Linked DNA regions of Solwaraspora sp. WMMA2065. The protein of the gene in region 2 interacts with the protein of the main gene of each other region in a pairwise test. Links are inferred from orthologs where the notes say so. Each region holds a gene or a part of one and is shown on either strand. Other genes may lie near its edges. The genes, in order: rlmB and O7610_RS17850.

The links.
Region 1: the proteins of O7610_RS17850 (region 2) and rlmB interact in binary tests that used the Escherichia coli proteins (3 or more experiments, as listed by UniProt). The link is inferred for Solwaraspora sp. WMMA2065 from one-to-one orthologs.

What each region holds. Positions count from the first base shown.
Region 1 is NZ_CP128361.1:5,603,343-5,610,080, reverse strand. What follows is about bases 2,007-5,006. They hold rlmB (23S rRNA (guanosine(2251)-2'-O)-methyltransferase RlmB), read right to left. Parts: upstream 4,065-5,006; coding sequence 2,949-4,064; downstream 2,007-2,948. Other genes in these bases: cysS (cysteine--tRNA ligase), read right to left, coding at 4,064-5,006; O7610_RS25485 (Hsp70 family protein), read right to left, coding at 2,007-2,859. In the rest of the region: O7610_RS25490 (hypothetical protein), read left to right, coding at 1-272; more of O7610_RS25485, read right to left, coding at 259-2,006; more of cysS, read right to left, coding at 5,007-5,479; O7610_RS25470 (helix-turn-helix domain-containing protein), read left to right, coding at 5,522-6,172; O7610_RS25465 (HAD family hydrolase), read right to left, coding at 6,202-6,738. UniProt on the Escherichia coli protein: Specifically methylates the ribose of guanosine 2251 in 23S rRNA.
Region 2 is NZ_CP128361.1:3,925,412-3,932,107, forward strand. What follows is about bases 2,444-5,401. They hold O7610_RS17850 (NAD(P)H-hydrate dehydratase), read right to left. Parts: upstream 4,730-5,401; coding sequence 3,158-4,729; downstream 2,444-3,157. Other genes in these bases: alr (alanine racemase), read right to left, coding at 2,444-3,079; O7610_RS17855 (hypothetical protein), read left to right, coding at 4,952-5,272; O7610_RS17860 (alpha/beta hydrolase), read left to right, coding at 5,269-5,401. In the rest of the region: O7610_RS17830 (IS110 family RNA-guided transposase), read left to right, coding at 1-268; tRNA (adenosine(37)-N6)-threonylcarbamoyltransferase complex ATPase subunit type 1 TsaE, read right to left, coding at 373-879; O7610_RS17840 (alpha/beta fold hydrolase), read right to left, coding at 876-1,964; more of alr, read right to left, coding at 1,961-2,443; more of O7610_RS17860, read left to right, coding at 5,402-6,696. UniProt on the Escherichia coli protein: Bifunctional enzyme that catalyzes the epimerization of the S- and R-forms of NAD(P)HX and the dehydration of the S-form of NAD(P)HX at the expense of ADP, which is converted to AMP.

The DNA.
Region 1 (6,738 bases), 1.7 Mb from region 2 along the record:
TGGTCGGCACCGTGCTGCTTGCCGCGCTGGTGGCCGGCTTCGCCGGCCTCGTCGTGGTCGAGATCGGCCGGGGCGCCGGTGGCTGGCGGGCGGCGGTGCGGGCCAGCTGGCGGATCGCCGAACGGCGACCGCTGGCGGTGCCGGCCGCCGCCGGGGTGGTCGGTCTCGCCGCCGTACTGACCGTGCTGGTCATGCCGATCCTCGCGCCGATCCTGCTCGGCTACACCCTGTTCGCCCTGCACGCCGTGCTACGCCGGTTCAACCGGCGATGAACCGGTGCGTGACGAAACCGTCGGCCGTCGGGCAGAAGACCACCGCACGGTCCCACGAGCAGGCGACGGTACGTACGCCCTGCAGTACGCCGAGTTCGAGCCGGTCGGCCGGTGCGGCAGCCGGTACGCCGGCGACGCTGGCGTCCTCCGGGTAGCTGCCCGGGTCGTCCAGGAACCACAGCAGGTTCGCCCGGTCGATCCTTACCGCCACCCCGTCACGACGCAGCAGTTCCTCGCCGTCGGCGTCGAGCAGCAGCGACAGGTAGGGAGTCGTCGTACGGCGTAGCAGGATCTGGTCGCCGACCGGCACGACCACCTCGAAGTCGGCGGCCGGCACCCGCCACTGCACGCCGTCCTCGGCCGGGTCGATCACCACGAGTTCGTTGGTGTCGGAACCGAAGCCGGTCGATTCCAGCAGGCAAATCCGGGTGCCGCCGCACGGGGTGAGGCTCTGCAGCCGCCGCTGGTCGTCGGCCGGGGTGTAGAGGTTGACCGACTCGCCGGTCGTCGACAGGTCGTACGACGCCAGCCGGTATCCGCTGCTGTCCGACGGCGCGATCACCAGCCGGCCCGCGTAGACAACGACCGGGTCGGTCGGCGCGGCCACGTTCGACCGGTCGCCGAGCAGTTCGCCGGAGCCCGCGTCGAACACCCGGGCGTGCCGAGTCGAGGTGAGCTGCACGATCCGTCGGTCGTCGGCCAGGTCGGGCGTGGTGGGGGCGCCGTCGAAGCCGGCCGGGCCGGTCAGGTCGGCGGCGCTCACCGCCGGGTACACCGCGGTGTCGGTGTCGTCGTACTGGTCGGCCGGGTTTTCGTGCTCCCAGCGTTCGGTGCCGTCCCGCAGGTCCAGCCCGACCAGCCGGGCACCATCCACGTCGGACCAGACGAGGACGTCGTCGAAGACGAACAACTGGTCCTTGCCGAGAATCTCGAAGTGCCACAGCTGCCGGCCGTCGGTCGGGTCGAGCACCGCGACTGGCCGGGTGGCGCTGCTGTAGGCGTCGGCGACGGCGATCACCGCGTCCGGGGTGGCCCGCAGGCCGAACCACCGGTCGGCGCGCACGGTCGTCGCCTCGTCCCACCGCTGGTCGCCGGTCGCCGGGTCGACGGCGACGACGCCGAGCCGGCCGTCGTCGCGGACGTAGCCGCCGTACGCCTGGCCGTCGACCAGTTGGGTGAAGTCGGCGTCCGCGTCCTCGGGCACCGTGATCGCCTTGCCGACCTGGCTGAACGCCCGGAACTCGATCGGCCGGGCCGGATCCCGCAGCAGGTAGACGACGCTGGCGACGGTCACCGCGACCACGGCCAGGGCCGCGCCGCCGACCAGCCACGGCAGCCGACGCCGCCGCGCCGGGCCGGACGGCGCGGGTGAGACCGGGGATGGTGCGGCTGCAACCGGCGGTACGGGTGACGCGACGGCGGACGGCGCGGCCGGAACGGACGCCGGCGCAGGCAGGTCGGCCAGCGCGCCTTCGGCGACCGGCAGTTCCGGCTGCTCCAGCACGGTCGGTGCGATCCCCAGCTCGCTGTGCAGCATCCGGGCCACCAGCGGCACCCGCGACGAGCCGCCGACCAGGAACAGTCCGGCAAGCTGGTCGACCCCGAGCCCGCAGGCCGCGACCAACCGGGCCGTCTCCCGTACGCCACGGCCGATCAGCGGGGTGGCGACCCGCTCCAACTCGTCACGGGTCAGGTGCACCGCCCGGTCCACGCCGGGCACGGCGACCGGCGCCGACGACGCCCGGGACAGCATCTCCTTCGCCCCGCGTACGTCGTCCCAGAACTGCCGGCGGTTGCGCCACTGCGCCGGGGTGGCCGGAGCGGCCAACTGCTGCCGTACCTGCGGATCGAGCACCGCGCCGAGCTGTTCGACCAGCGCCGCGTCCAGGTCGAGACCGCCGAGTTCGGTGAGGCCGCCGGAGCCGATCACCGCGAACCGGGCCCGCCCGTGCGGGTCGACTCCGTCGTTGCGAACCACGGCGATGTCGAGGGTGCCGCCGCCGAAGTCGAACACGGCGAGGGCCTGCCCGACCGGCACCGGTCGGCGTAGCACGTCGGCGAAGTAGCGGGCCGCGGCGACCGGCTCCGGCACCAGTCGGGTCCCGGGCGTGCCGGACCCGACGGGCGGCGGGCCGGAGGTGGCCGGCCCGCCGGGGATGACCGGCGGCCAACCGGCGCGGGCCACCGCGTGCGCCAGCACCTCCCGGCGGCGGGCACCCCAGCCGGCCGGGTAGGTCAGCGCCGCCGGCGGCAGGAAGCCGACCGCCTCCACCGCCGACCGGGCCACCGCCGCGAGCACCGCGGCCAGTAGGTCAGCGGTGGGCACGTCATGCGCGCCGAGCAGCACCGTCGGCTCGTCGACCCGGCGTTTCGGGTTCGGCTCGAACCGGGCCGGGTCGGCCTGGGCGAGCCGCTGCGCGTCCCGACCGACGTGCAGCCGGTCGCCGAGGAACACCCCGGACGGCAGGACCGGCACGCCGTCGAAGAGCAGCGGTCGGGTCCGCCCGTCCGGCCAGCGCAGCACCGCGACCGTGTTGGAGGTGCCCAGGTCGACCCCGAGGGCGAAGCCCTCGTCCTGCCCTGTCATCAGCTGTTCCTCCGCCGCACCCCGAACCCGCCCGACACCGACCCCGGGCATGCTACGGGTGACTGACCCGCTGATCAGCGATCGGCCGGTCAGCCGACCAGGCGGCGGCGGGCGACCTCGGCGAGGGTGACCGCGGCGGCCACACTGGCGTTGAGCGACTCGACGTCGGAGTGCATCGGGATGCGTACCCGCAGGTCACAGGTCTCGCCGACGAGCCGGGACAGCCCGCGACCCTCGGAACCGACCACCACGACCAGCGGACCCACCGCAGCCTCCAGGTCATACAGGTCGGTCTCGCCGTCGGCGTCCAGGCCGACCACGACGAACCCCTCGGCCTGGCACTTCTTCACCGCCCGGGTCATGTTGACCACCTGGCTGACCGGGGTCCGGGCGGCCGCACCGGCGCTGGTCCGCCACGCGGTGGCGGTCATCCCGGCGGCCCGCCGCTCCGGCACGAACACGCCGTGCGCGCCGAACGCGGCCGCCGAGCGCACCACCGCCCCGAGGTTACGCGGATCGGTCACCCCGTCCAGGGCGACCAGCAGCGGCTCCGGCTGCTCGGCGGCGGCGGCCAGCAGGTCCTCGAACGGCTCGTACGCGTACGCCGGCACCTGCAGCCCGACGCCCTGGTGCAGCACGCCGCCGGTCATCCGGTCCAGCTCGGCCCGGGTGATCTCCAGGATCGCGATGCCCCGGTCACCGGCGGTCCGTACCAGCTCGGTGACCCGGTCGTCGACGTCGATGCCCTGGGCGACGTAGAGCGCGGTCGCCGGCACATTGGCCCGCAGCGCCTCGACCACCGGGTTGCGGCCGACCAGCAGCTCCGGGGCGTCCTTCGGCGGGTGCGCCTTACGGCCCGGGGAGACCCGCGGCCCGGACCGGGCACCGCCCCGGGCCAACCGGCCGGTCGCCGGACCGCCCCGGCTGCGGCCACCGCCACCCCAGGTGGTGTCCTTCGTCCCAGGTACGCCGATCTTCGGCGCGCGCCCCTCGGCGGCCGCCGCCCGGCGTTCCTTCTCCTGCTTCCAGGCGGTCTTGTTCGGCAGCTTCTCGGTGCCGGAGTAGCCCTTGTGCCACGGCCGTTCGTCGGCCGGCAGGGTGCGCCCCTTGCCGGTCAGGCCGGACCGGTTCTTGCCGCCGGAGCCCTGGGTGGTGCCCTTCTTGGGGGTGACCCGCCGGCCACGTCGTTGCGAGTTGCCGGGCATCAGGTCTGCTCTCCAATGGTCCAACGGGGGCCGTGCGGGGTGTCCTCGACCGTGACGCCGGCCTGCTTGAGCTGGTCACGCACCGCGTCGGCGGCGGCCCAGTCGCGCCGGGCGCGGGCCTGCGCCCGCTGGTCGAGGGCGAGGGCGATCAGCGCGTCGACCGCGCCACGCAGCTCGTCGCGCGGGGCGGCGTCGCCCCACGACGGGTCGAGCGGGTCGAGGCCGAGCACGCCCAGCATGGCGCGGACCCGGCCCAGGCTGGCCCGGACCGCGTCATCATCACCGCCGGCCAGCAGGTTGTTGCCGTCGCGGATCTCGTCGTGCAGCACGGCGAACGCGGCCGACGTGTTCAGGTCGTCATCCATCGCGGCGGCGAACCCCGCCGGCATGTCGGTGGCGGCGACCGCGCCGACCTGCTCCGCCGCCCGCCGGACGAAACCCTCGATCCGCCGGTACGCGGTGGCACTCTCCAGTAGGGCGTCGTCGGAGTAGTCGATGCGGGACCGGTAGTGCGCCGCAGTCAGGTAGTAGCGCAGCTCGACCGGACGCACCCCGAGCCGGGCGACGTGGCCGAGGTCGATGACGTTGCCCAGTGACTTGCTCATCTTCGCCGCGCCCAGGTTGAGCAGCCCGTGGTGCACCCAGTAACGGGCGAACGGCAGCCCGGCCGCCTTGGACTGGGCGACCTCGTTCTCGTGGTGCGGGAAGGTCAGATCCAGCCCGCCGCCGTGGATGTCGAACTCGGGGCCGAGGTAACGCCAGCACATCGCCGAGCACTCGATGTGCCAGCCGGGCCGGCCCGGACCCCACGGCGAGCGCCAGGCCGCGTCGGCGGGCTCGTCCGGCTTGACGCCCTTCCAGAGTGCGAAGTCGCGCGGGTCGCGTTTGGCCCGGTCGACGCCGTCGCCGGCCGGCTGCATCGCGTCGGGGCGCTGCCCGGACAGCGCGCCGTAGTCGGCGTACGAGGCGACGTCGAAGTAGACGTCGCCGCTGCCGTCACCGGCCGGGTAGGCGTGGCCGCGGTCGATCAGCCGCTCGATCAGCTGGTGCATCTCCGGGATGTGCCCGGTGGCGCGCGGCTCGTACGTCGGCGGCAGCACGTTCAGGCTGCGGTACGCGGCGGCCAGCAACAGTTCGTTGGCGTACGCGATCGACCAGAACGGCTGACCCGCGGCGGCCGCCTTGTCCAGCACCTTGTCGTCGACGTCGGTGATGTTGCGGATGAAGGTGACCCGCAGCCCCTGGTGGGCCAGCCAGCGGCGGAGCACGTCGTAGTTGACGCCGGAGCGAAGGTGACCGATGTGCGGGGCGGACTGGACGGTGACGCCACACAGGTAGACGCTGACCTCGCCGGGCTGGCGGGGCACGAAGTCCCGCACGGACCGGGTCGCGGTGTCGTACAAGCGGAGCGTCACGCTACGAGGGTACCGACTGGCACCCGTCCGTACTCTGTCGGTGTGCACGCGCGAGGGGCGGAGACGGCGCAGACCCTGGACCGGGGGCTGCGCCTGCTGGGCCTGGTCGCCGAGGCGACCGGCGGGATCACCGTCACCGAGGCCGCCGGCCGGCTCGGTATCGGTCGGGCCGCCGTCTACCGGCTGGCCACCACCCTGGCCGCGCACGGCATGCTGCGCCGCGACACCGCCGGTCGGTTGCGGCTCGGTGCCGGGCTGCTGCAGCTGGCCCGGCGGGCACAGCCGCTGCTGGCCGATGCCGCGCTGCCGGCGCTGCGCCGGCTCGCCGAGTCCTCCGGCGCCACCGCCCACCTGACCGTCGCCGACGGTGCCGAGGCGGTGGCGCTGACCGTCGTCGAGCCGAGCTGGACGGCGTTCCACGTGGCGTACCGGGCCGGGTCGCGGCACCCGGTCGGTCGCGGGGCCGCCGGCCGGGCGATCCTGGCCGGCCGTGACGGTACGCCCGGACCGGTGACCAGCAGCGGCGAGTTGCAGCCCGGCGCGTACGGGGTCGCCGCCCCGGTGCTCGGCGTGCCCGGCCTGGAGGCCAGCGTCGGGGTGGTGACGATGGGCACCCTGGACGTGCCGGCGATCGGCGCGCAGGTGCAGGCGACCGCCGAGGCGGTGTCCCGGCTGCTCGCCAGCGAGCTGTGACAGCTCCTCCGTGCAGGACCGCGAGACGTTCAGAACAGGTCGGCGAGGGCGTCGGGCAGCTGCGCCAAACTGGTGATCTGGGCGTCCGGGCACACCTCGGGCGGGCAGGGCTCGCCGCGCCGGTTCAGCCAGACGGCCCGCAGCCCGGCCGCCTGGGGGCCGACCACGTCGTGCGGGATCGAGTCGCCGACGTAGACCACCCGGTCGGCGGCGGTGACCCCGGCGGCGGCCAGTACGGCGTCGTAGAACCGCTGGTCCGGCTTTTTCGGCAGGCCGTCGACGTGGGCGTACACCTCGAAGGCGAACTGGCCGCGCAGCCCGCACCGGTCGGCGCGGCTGTTGCCGTTGGTGGCCAGGCCGACCGCGTACCGGCGGCGCAGCCGGTCCAGGGCGGGCAGCGTGTCGGCGTACGGCCGGCTGAGCGCGAACCGGCGCTCGAAGAAGATCCCGGTGATCCGGTCCAGCTGCTCGGGCAGGCCGACCCGGTCCAGCGAGCGGGCCAGGGCGCCCCGGCGGATCTGCATCACCGGCGCGGACGGGTCGGCGGCGAACGCGGCCGCCCAGTC
Region 2 (6,696 bases):
CGGGAAGAAGAGGACCGTCGCGGCCCGGTTCGTCCACAACGACCGGCTCATCGACGCCCTGATGACCCAGGCGTTCTCCGCGTTGAAGGCCTCGCCGGGTGCCCGCGCCTACTACGACCGGCAACGTGCCCGCGGCGCCAGCTACAACGCCGCGCTGCGCCAACTCGCCAACCGGCTCGTCGGCATCCTGCACGGATGCCTGAAGACCGGCACCGTCTACGACGAGGCGACCGCGTGGTCGCATCACCTCAGCAAGGCTGCTGCTTGACATTCAAGCTCCTGGGATGTCTTTCGTCACGCCTCGGTGGTGGCCGCCGCCCGTCCTCATGGACAGCTGCGCGCCGTCCGGCACTCTACGGGTGGCCTACGACATCACCGTCCAGCATGGCCGGCCGGCTGGTCCAGCCCGGCGAGCCGACCCGACCAGCCGGGGCCCCGTCCAATCAACTCGGCGGTCCGGGAGTCGTCCTCGGCCCGGTGCATGCGGACCAGCAGGTGCGCCTCGGCCAGCTGCTCGACCATCCCCTCGCCCCACTCGACGACGGTGACCGCCCGGTCCATGTCGGCGTCCAGGTCGAGGTCGTCGATCTCAACCCGCGGGTCGGGCGCGTCGCCGAGCCGGTACGCGTCGGCGTGCACCAGGGTGAGCGAGCCGCCCCGGGACGGATCCGGTTGGTGTACCCGGGCGATGACGAAGGTCGGCGAGGTGACGTCGCCGCGTACCCCGAGGCCGTCGCCGATCCCCTGCACCAGCGCGGTCTTGCCGGCGCCGAGCGGACCGGTCAGCACCACCAGGTCGCCTTGGCGCAGCAGCCGGCCGAGGCGGCGGCCGAGGTCGTGGGTGTCGGCCAGTTCGGGTAGCGGGATCCGGACAGTCATCGGGCGATTTTCGCAAGGAACGCGACCAGCACCGCGTTGACCCGGTCGGCGTGTTCCAGCATCACCACGTGCCCGCCGTCGGGGATCCTCACGTAGTCGGCGTCGGGCAGCCGGCGCAGGATCTCCTCCGAGTGGGTCACCGGGGTGATCATGTCCTTGTCGCCGACGATGACCAGCGTGGGGCTGCTCTCCAGGACCGCGAGCGCCGGGTACCGGGAGTGGGTCAGCAGGGTACGCACGTACCGGGTGACGGTCTCCGCCGAGGTCCGCGAGTTCATCCGCTCCACGTAGCTGACCAGCGCCGGGCTGGGCCGGTCGGTGCCGAAGCCGTACTGGCGGGTCAGCAGCCAGGCGAGGTCGGCGGTGGCCACCCGCAGCCGGTCGATCACTGGACCGGTCAGCCGGGTGGCGTTGTTGACCAGCATCAGCAGCGGCGAGCCGGCCCGGCTGAGGATCGCCGGCAGACCGAGCCGGGCCTCGTCGACCAGGCTGCCCGAGGTCGCCATCAGTACGGTGCCGACCACCCGGTCGCGGAACAGCTCCGGATGCCGTTGGGCCAGGGCCATGATGGTCATGCCGCCCATCGAATGTCCGACCAGGATCAACGGGCCGTCGCCGGCGGCCTGCTCGATGACCGCCCGCAGCGTCTCACCGAGCGCGTCGATCTCGTAGTCGCCGGACTCCAGCCGGCCGGAGCGGCCGTGGCCGGGCTGGTCGTAGCAGACCAACCGGTACTCTCCCTGCCGGGTCAGCTCCCGGCGTTGGAAGTGGAAGGTCCCCATGTCCAGGCAGTAGCCGTGCACGAAGACGATGGTCGGCCGCAGCGGTGCCGCGTCGTCCGGCTCGACGATCTCCACGTAGACGTCGGTGCCGTCGGCCGCGGTGACCACCCGGGTCTCGTCGTAGGGCAGCTCGCCGAAGGGTTCGTCGGCGTACCGGTCCGCCACCTCCCGCTTGAGCCGGCGCACCAGGGCGCGTTCGACGGTGACCGTCGCGGTCACCCCGGCAGCCGCGACGCCGATGACCGCGCCGACGATGCCGGCGGTCCGGGCCACCTTCTGCGCACCGGCCCGCTGCCCGCTCATGGCCGGCTGTCCTGGTAGATCCGGGGCACCCGGGGGCTACCGAACCGGGTGACGATCTCGTAGTTGATGGTGCCGACCGCGTCGGCCCAGTCGTCGGCGGTCGGGCCGCCGTCGCGTCCGTCACCGAACAATGTGGCCACCTCCCCAGCGTTGATCTCGTCGTCGCCGCAGTCGAGCACGATCTGGTCCATGCACACCCGGCCGGCGATCCGGCGCGTCCGGCCACCGAGGCGCACCGGCCCGGTGTTGGACGCGTGCCGGGGCACCCCGTCGGCGTAGCCGAGCGGCACCACGGCCAGAGTGCTCTCCCGTTTGGTGTGGTAGGTGTGCCCGTAGGAGACGCCCTGCCCGGCGGGGATCCGCTTGACCAGCATCACCCGGGCGCGGACGGTCATCGCCGGCCGTAGACCGAAGCCTTCGCCCGGCACCGGGGACAGCCCGTAGCAGGCGATACCGGGCCGGACCAGGTCGAAGTGGGTGTCCGGCCGGGTCAGGGTGGCCGCGGAGTTGGCCAGGTGCCGGTAGCGGGGGCGCAGCCCGTACCGGCTGGCCACGGCGAGCCCGTCGTGGTACGCCGCCAGCTGCCGGTCGATGGTGGCGTGCCCGGGCGCGTCGGCGAAGACGAAGTGGCTCCACACCCCGACCACCTCGACGGTGCCGTCGGACTGCGCTTTGGCGGCCGTCTCGACCAGCTCGGGCCAGTCGTCGCCGGTGGCCCCACCCCGGGACAACCCGGTGTCGATCTTGAGATGCAACCGGGCCGGCCGGCCGGCGAGTCGGGCCGCGGCGACGGCCTCGGACAGCAGGGCGCGGCTGCCGACGCCGAGGTCGACGTCGGCGGCGACCGCCTCGTGCAGGGGCAGTCCGGGGCTGAGCAGCCAGGCCAGCACCGGCCCGGTCAGTCCGGCACCGCGCAGCTCCAGCGCCTCACCGAGGGTGCAGACGCCCAGCCAGTCCGCTCCGGCGTCGAGTGCGGCCCGGGCCGCCGGCACCATGCCGTGGCCGTACCCGTCGCCCTTCACCACCGCCATCAGCTCGGCGCTGGTGCCGGCCCGCAGCCGGGCCACGTTCTCCCGGATCGCGTCCAGGTCGACCCGCACCTCTGCCTGCCACATGAGGCCAGCCTACTGACCGGTCACCTGATCGGGCAGGTTCCCGGCCGGTCAGGTCGGCGGCCGGCCGTCAGATCATCGTCACCCACCGACAGACCGCTGGCACCCGCCGGTCAGGTCGGCCACCACCGGGCGCAGCGCGGCGGCCACCTCGACCGCGGTGACCGGCCCGGTGCGGGCGGCGGCCCGGCCGGCCAGGCCGTGCACGTACGCGGCGGCCAGCGCCGCCCGCTGCGGATCCAGCCCGGCGGCGAGCAGCGAGCCGAGCAGGCCGGCCAGTACGTCGCCGGTGCCGCCGGTGGCCAGCGCCGGGGTGCCGGTGGCGTTCACGTACGCCCGTCCGTCCGGTCCGGCGACCACCGTACGGTCGCCTTTGAGCAGGACGGTCGCCCGCATCCAGGCGGCCAGCCGCAGCGCGGCCCCGACCCGGTCGTCGCCGGGTGGCTGGCCGGCGAGCCGGGCGAACTCCCGATCGTGCGGGGTGATCACGGTGGGTGCCTGCCGGCCGCGCAACTGCTCCGCCCAGCTGCCGTCGACCAGCATGGTCAACGCGTCGGCGTCCAGCACCACCGGCACCGGCGCGGCCAGCACCGACCGCAGCTCGGTCACGGCGTGTTCCCCGCCGCCCAGCCCGGAGCCGCACACCCAGGCCTGCACCCGGCCGGCGTCTGCGACCCGACCGGTGGCGATCACCGAGGGGTACCGGTCCAGCACCTGGGCGGCGGCGCTGCCGGCGTACCGGACCAGGCCGGTCGGCCCGGCGACCGCCCCGCCCACGGAGAGCACCGCCGCACCCGGATAGGTCGCCGAGCCGGTCGCCACCCCGACCACTCCCCGGGTGTACTTCTCGGCGGCCGGGACCAGCGTCGGCCACCACGCCGAGACGTCGTCGCGGCCGGGCACCTCGAACGCGGGTGTGCCGCGCAGCCACGGTCGCAGGCCGATGTCGACCAGCTCTACGTGACCGGCGCGGACGGCGGCCGGTCCCACCATCAGCGCCGGCTTCAGGCAACCGAAGGTGACGGTGACGTCGGCTCGTACGGTGTCCCTCCCGACCGCGGCGGCTCCGGACCCGGTAGCTCCGGACCTGGCGGGGCCAGCTCCGGTCGACGGCACCGCGGCACCGTCGGGCACCCCGCCGGTGTCGACCGCAACGCCGCTGGGCACGTCCACCGCGACCAGCACCGGCCGGCCGCCACGTGCCGAAGTGAGCTCGCCGGCCCGGGCGAGCGCACCGGCGGCCGGCTCCCGCAGCCCGCCGGTGCCGCCGATGCCGACGATCCCGTCCATGATCAGGTCCGCGTGCCGGCCGGCACCGTCGGCGGTCCGACCGTCGGCCACCCGGCCGCCCGCGGACCGTAGCGCGGCGAGCCCGCCACAGTGGGCCCGGTCCGGTCGCAGCAGCCAGGCGGTGACCCGGGCGCCCCGGCGGGCCAGTCGGGCTCCGGCGTACAGCGTGTCGCCGCCGTTGTCGCCCGAGCCGACCAGCAGCAGCACCTCGGCACCGTAGACCCCGCCGCGCTCGGCGAGCAGGGTGGCGCACCGGCGGGCCAGGCCGGCGGCGGCCCGGTGCATCAGTGTCCCCGGTGCAACGGTCGCCATCAGCGCCTGCTCGGCGCTGCGGACGTCGGACACCCGCCACACCTGGATCATTCGCTTACCTCCGCCGCGCCGCTTCGTCGCTCACCGCCCACGGTCACCCTACCGGCGGTGGTGACCGGTGGGACGGTAACCGCTGCGCCGATTGTCCACAGGGTCCCCCGCCACGCTGTCGGTTCCGGATAGCGTCTGCCCATCGACGCATGCCGACGGAGGCGACACGGTGACCGGAGCCGACATGGGTGAACGGAGGCGACATGGGTGAACGGAGGCGACATGGGTGAACTGCCCGGCAACGACGTGGGCCCGGCCGGCGGCGGGCCGCTGCGGGTGCGGCCGGCCGTGCTGCACGACGCCGCCGACCGGTTGACCGGGCTGGCCTACCGGCTGGCGCACGGGCTGGCCGGCCAGCCGGAGCTGACCGTCGCCGCACCGGGCTGGGCAGCGGCCGACCTGCTGGTCACGGTGGAGGCCGCAGTGCACCGGCAGGTGAGCCGGGCCGGCGCGGACGCGGCCGCCACCGGGCAGGCGCTGGCCAGGGCCGCCGATGAGTACGACGCCGCCGACTGGCGGGCGGTCCACCGGCTGGCCAAATGATCACGTACCGGCAGCTGTGGCGGGCCGACCCGGCGGCCTGGCAACAGGCCGCGTACGGCTGGCGGCGCCGGCAACCAGCGGTCGAACGGCGGGCCGCCGAGGTGGCCGGGGCGGCCGGGGCACTGCGCGCCGGCTGGTCCGGGCCGGCGGCGACCGCCGCCGACACCCGGTTGGCCGGCCTGGGTGACCGGCTAGACGCCGTCGGCCCGGCGCTGTGCGTCGTCGACCAGATCCTCAGCCGGTACGCCGAGCAGCTGGCCCGGGCCAAGGCGGTGCTCGCCGACTGGGTCGCCACGGCGGGGGTGCTCGGTCTGTCGATCGACCGGGACGGCCGAGTCGGCGTGGACCCGGCGGTGACCCGCCCGGACGGGCCGACCCTGGCCGGTGCCCGCCGGGTAGCCGCCGGCGTCGCCGACGCGCTCGCCCTGGCCACCGAGGCGGACGTCGACGCGGCCCGCCGGCTCGACGCGGCCGCCACCGCCGCCAGCCAGGGCTGGCCGGCGCGGCCGCCGGCGACGCGCCCACCGCCGTCGGCCGCGCCGGCTGCGGTGCGGGCCTGGTGGGCCGGGCTGGACGATGCGCAGCGACGCTGGCTGATCCGGCACGAGCCGGCCCGGGTCGGCCGGTGGGACGGTCTGCCGGCGGCTGCTCGGGACCAGGCGAACCGGCTGCTGCTGGGTCGGCAGCGGGCGGCGTTGCTGGCCGAACGGGCGGCGCTGCTGGACAGCACGGACCCGACGGCGGTGCCGCGGTTGCGCCGGCTGGACCGGCTGATCGACGGCCTGGACACGGTCGACGACCGGCTCACGTCCGCGTCCGGCCCTCGGGCCTACCTGCTGGCGCTGGACGGCGGCGCCGGCCGGCCGGGTGATCCGTCGGCTCCCGCCTCGACCGGCCGGGTGATCCTCGCGCTGGGCGATCCCGATCAGGCCCGACGCGTGCTGACCCACGTCCCGGGGATGGGCAGCGGTCTCGACCGGGTCGGCGGCGAGTTGGCCCGCACCGAGCAGGTGCTGCAACGTTGCCAGCAGTTGGCTCCACAGGAGTCGACCGCAGCCGTGTTGTGGCTGGACTACGCGGCACCGGCGTTCGTCGACGAGGCGGCCAGCACCGCCCCGGCGCGGGCCGGGGCCGCCGACCTGCGCCGGTTCCAGGATGGTCTGGGCGTCAACCGCGCCGGCGACCCGGGCGGGCTGACCGTGCTCGGACACAGCTACGGCTCGCTGGTGGTGGGTACGGCGGCGCAGGCACCCGGCCTGGCCGCCGACAACCTGATCTTCGTCGGTTCGCCCGGGGTGGGGGTGGACCGGGTGGACGAGTTGGCGGTGCCGGCCGACCGGGTGTGGGCCACCACCGCCGAGAACGATGTCATCCGCCGGGCGACCTGGCCGCAGCTGTGGCCGGGCGACCGGCTGTGGCACGGC